DNA from 2 places in the Pectobacterium araliae genome. Region 2 is predicted to be linked to the other one. Evidence: predicted binding sites of a transcription regulator. Region 2 holds the regulator's gene; the other holds the start of a gene.
The links. The regulator ArgR, encoded in region 2, controls arginine synthesis, uptake and breakdown. The targets are predictions, from matches to a motif close to ANTGAATAAAAATACANT.
Positions count from the first base shown of each region.

Region 1: the regulator ArgR is predicted to act here: its motif matches at 1,574-1,591, upstream of argC (N-acetyl-gamma-glutamyl-phosphate reductase).

Region 1 is NZ_AP028908.1:4,271,322-4,274,708, forward strand. It holds gene argB (acetylglutamate kinase) at 1-393, opposite strand, end outside; gene argC (N-acetyl-gamma-glutamyl-phosphate reductase) at 431-1,435, opposite strand; gene argE (acetylornithine deacetylase) at 1,638-2,789, shown strand; gene AACH44_RS19415 (GntR family transcriptional regulator) at 2,842-3,387, shown strand, end outside.
Region 2 is NZ_AP028908.1:3,791,341-3,794,727, reverse strand. It holds gene rpsU (30S ribosomal protein S21) at 74-289, opposite strand; gene tsaD (tRNA (adenosine(37)-N6)-threonylcarbamoyltransferase complex transferase subunit TsaD) at 517-1,530, shown strand; gene argR (transcriptional regulator ArgR) at 1,599-2,069, opposite strand; gene mdh (malate dehydrogenase) at 2,538-3,387, shown strand, end outside.

The DNA.
Region 1 (3,387 bases), 480 kb from region 2:
CAGCGCAGGTGAACCTGCTTCCGCTTTACCCACAAAGCCCAGAGCTTCGTCTAACTGCGTAACCGTCGTACTGCCACCATCACCCAGACACAAACCGACTGCGTTGATATCATGCTTTTTCGCCCATGACAGTAGCGTCTTGTTGGCAGAACCCGCCAACGCACCGGTGATGATGTCGATCTGATCGGCAGGCGTGACGCGCAGGCCGTTTTTCTTCACGACAGGCAGCGACAGTTTCTTCATCAGGTCATCCACCAGACAGCCGCCGCCGTGCACAATCACCAGCGGGCGCTGATGCTCCTGACGGTAAGCCACCAGCGCAGTGAACAGACGTTCCAGCGCTTCTTCGCTATCCAGTAAAACGCCACCTAACTTGATAATTAACGGATTCATTATGCTTCGCGCCTCGAAATGTCGGGACCAGTAGTGATTAAATTAATGATTGGGTTTCAGGGAAACCAAAACGAATGTTCATGCATTGCACCGCCTGCGCCGCCGCGCCTTTCAGCAGGTTATCTTCGGTTGCCACCACGATGAGGTGCTCACCGTCAACGGAGAAACCGATATCGCAGAACGGCAGGCCGACAACGGATTTCAGCGCCGGGACACCCTTATCATACAGGCGCACCAGTGGCTTATCGTGATAGGCCGTGTGGTAAGCTTCCGCGATATCCTGCTGGGTGACGCCAGGTTGCAGACGACAGGTGATGGTCGCCAGTATTCCACGCGCAAAATTACCGAGATGCGGCGTGAAGATCACCGGCGTACCGAGATGCGTTGAAATTTCAACACCATGGCGGTGGTTGAAAATGCCATACGGTTGCAGGCTGACTTCACAGAAGCTGCTGGTCAGCGATGCTTTGCGCCCCGCCCCGCTCACGCCGCTCACGGCATTAATTACTGGCCACTGTGCCGAATTCAGCAGTTGAGCATCCAGCAGCGGCTTGAGTGACAGTTGTGCGACTGTCGGGTAGCAGCCAGGTACAGCAATCAGTTGTGCTTGCTTCACGCTCTCAGCATTCCATTCAGCCAAACCGTATACCGCCTGAACCAGCCAGTCCGCATGCTGGTGTTCAAACCCATAATAACGGGTATAGATATCAATATCCTGCACGCGAAACGCGCCGGATAAATCAAAGACAGTGCAGCCAGCAGCCAGAAAAACCGGAGCCAAATCGTGGCTGACTTTATGGTCGGTCGCCAAAAAAACGACATCCACACCTTTTGCCGCGTCTTCAACATCGGCCAGCGGTTTTACCGGAATATCGATGATGCCTTTGAGCTGCGGATGTAAATCAGAAATCAATTTTCCTGCATCGACACTTTGCGCAGAAACCATCAAAGCGGTTATGTTCATCTGTGGGTGACGGTTCAGGTAGAGCGCAAGCTCAGCGCCAGTATAACCACTTGCACCAACAATCAGCGTATTCAGCATGGGATCCGTATACCTTCTTATTTATCTATGGAACAGGTAATAGGGTTCACCAGCGTCGGTACGCTGTTCACCCGCGAAACTCAGTGAAAGTGACAAATCGTCATCGCCGCACCTTTGGGTTTCCTTTCGCTGAGCATTATTGTATTTTTATTCAAAATAAATGCATGAATATTGATACTATCCTAACCAGAGGCTGTCAACAGTGAAGATGAATTTACCCCCTTTTATTGAGCTATATCGGGCATTGATCGCCACACCGTCCATCAGCGCCACCGACAGCGCGCTCGATCAAAGTAATCATACCTTAATCAACCTGCTGGCAGGCTGGTTCGGCGATCTCGGCTTCCATGTGGAAGTCCAACCCGTTCCTGGCACCCTCAATAAATTTAATATGCTGGCGCGGATTGGTGAAGGAAAAGGTGGCTTATTGTTGGCAGGGCATACCGACACCGTCCCGTTCGACGATGGCCGTTGGACGCGCGATCCCTTCACGCTGACTGAACACGACAACAAGCTGTACGGTCTGGGTACAGCGGATATGAAAGGATTCTTTGCCTTTATTCTGGATGCCTTACGCGATATCGATCCGACCAAACTCACGAAACCGTTCTACGTGCTGGCAACGGCGGATGAAGAGACGACCATGGCCGGTGCCAAATATTTCTCCGAATCGACGCAGATTCGCCCAGACTGCGCCATTATCGGTGAACCGACTTCACTGCAACCGGTGCGTGCCCACAAAGGCCATATGTCCAACGCGATCCGCATTCAGGGACAATCCGGCCACTCCAGCGATCCGTCGCGCGGCGTGAACGCGATTGAGCTGATGCACGAAGCGATTTCCCACTTGCTGGTGCTGCGTAACACGCTACAGGAACGCTATCACAACCCCATTTTCCACATTCCTTATCCCACAATGAATCTCGGCCACATTCACGGCGGCGATGCCGCTAACCGCATCTGCGGCTGCTGTGAACTGCATATGGATATTCGCCCGTTGCCGGGTATTACGCTTAACGATCTGGACGGGCTGCTGTCAGAAGCGCTTGCGCCCGTCAGCCAGCGTTGGCCGGGACGCTTGACCATCAGCGAGCTGCATCCACCGATTCCCGGCTATGAGTGCCCACCGGATCACCGTTTGGTATCCGTCGTGGAGAATCTGCTGGGGACGAAAACGGAAATCGTGAATTACTGTACCGAAGCACCGTTTATTCAGACGCTGTGTCCGACGCTGGTCTTAGGGCCAGGCTCGATCGAGCAGGCACACCAGCCGGACGAATATATCGATACCGCGTTTATCAAACCGACGCGGGAACTGATTTCGCAGGTTATTCATCACTTCTGCCACCACTGATTCGATGCAAACGACCCAGCCAGCCACGCTGGCAGGGCTATTTGAGACAGCCATGAAAAAGAAAGATTTCATCGCGCAGGATTTACTGAGCAAAATCTATCAGCACACCGATCCGCTGCCGGAAAAGCTGCCACCAGAACGTCAATTGGCGGAAGAATACGGCGTGTCACGCTTCACTATTCGTCAGGCGCTGGAAAAGCTTGCCAGTATCGGCGCGATCCATATGGTGCAAGGATCTGGTAACTTTATTAATCAGAACGTTCGCAGTAATCCATTGGTTTATAACTCGATTACCGAAAAGAAATTTACTCAGATTTCATCTCGCCTGCTTAGTCTACATAAACGGCTGCCAAGCCGAGAGGAGCAGCAGATATTTGCTATCGGCGAAAATTCGTTCATCTGGGAATTCAGCCGCTTACGTTATGTCGATAACCGCAAAGTACAGATTGAGATATCGAAAATGCCTGCCGCAGACTTCCCGGAAATGAGTCAGAAGATCATTGAAGGCTCTATTCAGCAGTATGTGCTCAGCAAGGGCTATGCGATTTCACACTACCTGACACATTATCAGGCGGTTAATATCACGAAAGCACAGGCT
Region 2 (3,387 bases):
AAAGCACGGCCTTACGTATGCAACTGCTAAGTCTGCGGATTAATCACGCGTTGGAGGGAAACCCTCCTGAAAATTAATACAGACGAGTGCGGCGTGCGTTTTCTCGAGCCAATTTCTTCGCGTGACGTTTCACTGCAGAAGCTTTAGCGCGCTTACGTTCGGTCGTTGGTTTTTCATAAAACTCACGGCGACGAACTTCAGCCAGAACGCCTGCTTTTTCACAAGAGCGTTTGAAGCGACGCAGAGCTACGTCGAACGGCTCGTTTTCACGTACTTTAATTACCGGCATGTGCCTCTCACCTTAATAAATTCGGTTTGCCGCTGGCCTTGTGCCAGCCTTTTCAAAATGGTGCGGAATTCTACTGCAAACGTGACGCCTTTGTAAAGCATCGCGGTGATCATAAAACGCGCAACCAAGGCCAGCGCAGAAATCAGGCCGCTTATGGTAGACTACCCACAGTTTGAAGCAAGCAGCATTTAACGCGTGCTTGTATCGTCGTCAAGGTAGGAACAGTAATGCGCGTATTGGGTATCGAAACATCCTGTGATGAAACGGGTGTGGCCATTTATGACACGGCAACGGGTTTGCTCGCCAATCAATTATACAGCCAGATCAAATTGCACGCTGACTACGGTGGCGTCGTGCCTGAGCTAGCCTCACGTGACCACGTGCGTAAAACGGTTCCGTTAATTCAGGCGGCGCTGCGTGAAGCTGGGTTGCAGGCCGGTGATATTGATGGCGTGGCTTATACCGCTGGGCCTGGCTTAGTTGGCGCATTATTGGTGGGCGCGACTGTCGGCCGTGCTCTGGCCTTCGCTTGGGGCGTACCGGCGATTCCTGTGCATCACATGGAAGGGCATTTGCTGGCCCCGATGTTGGAAGATAACCCACCTGCATTTCCCTTTGTTGCGTTGTTAGTGTCTGGCGGTCATACGCAGCTCATCAGCGTGACGGGGATTGGTGAATACCGTTTGCTGGGTGAATCGGTTGACGATGCAGCGGGTGAAGCGTTTGATAAAACCGCCAAATTACTGGGATTGGACTATCCGGGGGGGCCGATGCTGTCGAAAATGGCACAGGCGGGCGATCCTCATCGCTTTACGTTTCCGCGCCCGATGACCGATCGGCCGGGGTTGGATTTCAGCTTCTCTGGCCTAAAAACGTTTGCTGCTAATACAATTCGTAGCAATGGTGATGATGAGCAGACGCGTGCTGATATTGCACGTGCGTTTGAGGATGCTGTCGTGGATACGCTGGCCATCAAATGTCGTCGTGCGTTGGATGATACCGGTTTTAAGCGGCTGGTTATGGCGGGGGGCGTAAGTGCCAACCGTTCATTACGCCAGCGTCTAGGCGAGGTGATGGCGAAACGCGGTGGTGAAGTGTTTTATGCGCGTCCCGAGTTTTGCACAGATAACGGTGCGATGATTGCCTATGCGGGCAGCGTGCGTCTGGTTCATGGTGCGAGCCAGACGCTTGGCGTATCTGTTCGGCCACGCTGGCCACTGGCTGAATTGCCCGCGGTGTGAGCGTTCGGGCGATAATCACTACGTGTAGCAGGTCTACACGTAGTAAAAAGCGGCAGCAGACGAGCGAATTACAGTTCTTGTTCGAATAACACCAGAATCGCTTCGTAAAGCTGTTTGACGCTGAATCCTCTGGCTGGCGTAGTGAAGATGGTGTCATCACCCGCGATGGTGCCCAGAATACCTTCAGATTTTCCTAATGAGTCGAGCAGGCGTGCGATGAGCTGCGCGGCACCCGGGCTGGTATGGATCACAATGACAGCGTCGTTGTAGTCTACGTCCAACACCAGATTCTTTAGCGGGCTGGACGTGGTAGGGACACCGAGTTCTGCAGGAAGGCAATATACCATCTCCATTTTGGCATTGCGTGTGCGCACTGCGCCAAATTTCGTTAGCATGCGCGAGACTTTGGATTGGTTGATGTTTTCAAAACCTTCGTCTTGCAATGCCTGAACAATTTCACTTTGTGAACTGAACTTCTCTTCCTTTAACAGCGCTTTGAACGCTTTAACGAGGTCTTCTTGTTTTGTCGAATTTCGCATTCTGCACCGGATTAATTGTTATGGTTAATCCTCCTATTATGCAGTTGTGTGAATTTTTATGCAATTAAATCGCGTATAATTCCAGTCTGTTTCCTCAGATATGCGCTAATCGCTGTTTTCAAAAAAATTCAGCCTCCGGGCAGTCCGAAAAATGCGTCCCGCGTCACATAAAAGTAAATCAAATGTTATCAGAATGATGTTGTTTGGACACCATTGATCGGTGTAATGTAGCCCACTGGTTAAACGCACGTGAATTAACACCACGTTATAGCTCAATAGCTTATTAATTTTACTTACCATTCAAACGAACGGTCTTTTTTGATTTATTATTAGAGACATAGCAAATTTTTTGTCTCTCGTTCATTTGTTGAAAGATAAGTAGACTGATTTTATCTCTATTTTTATATTCTGTTTATAACCAAATGAATTCACGGCACTTTTTTATTTTATGATAATAAGGAGTTTAGGATGAAAGTTGCAGTTCTCGGAGCAGCAGGTGGTATCGGTCAGGCGCTCGCACTCCTCCTCAAAACCCAGCTTCCTTCAGGTTCAGAACTATCCCTTTACGATATCGCTCCGGTCACGCCGGGTGTTGCCGTCGATCTGAGCCATATTCCTACAGCAGTGAAGATCAAAGGCTATAGCGGTGAAGATGCTAAACCCGCGCTTGTTGGCGCAGATATCGTGCTGATTTCTGCCGGTGTGGCACGTAAACCTGGCATGGATCGTTCCGATCTGTTCAACGTCAACGCGGGTATTGTGCGTAATCTGGTTGAACAAATTGCGGTTACTTGCCCGAAAGCCTGTATCGGCATTATTACCAACCCGGTGAATACGACCGTTGCTATTGCAGCCGAAGTGCTGAAAAAAGCTGGCGTGTACGACAAAAACAGACTGTTCGGTGTCACAACGCTGGATATCATCCGTTCCAACACGTTCGTTGCTGAGCTGAAGGGCAAACAGCCGCAGGATATTAACGTGCCAGTTATCGGCGGACACTCTGGTGTGACGATTCTGCCTCTGCTGTCTCAGGTTCCTGGTATTAGCTTCAGCGAGCAGGAAGTGGCCGATCTGACCAAGCGTATCCAGAATGCAGGCACTGAGGTTGTTGAAGCCAAAGCAGGTGGCGGATCGGCTACGTTGTCCATGGGTCAGGCTGCTGCGCGTTTTGGTTTGTCTCTGGTTCGTGCGCTGCAAGGTGAAAACGGTGTGGTGGAATGTGCGTACGTTGAGAGTGATGGCAAACATGCTCGTTTCTTCGCGCAGCCGATTCTGTTAGGCAAAGATGGCGTCGCTGAGCGTAAAGACATTGGCGTAT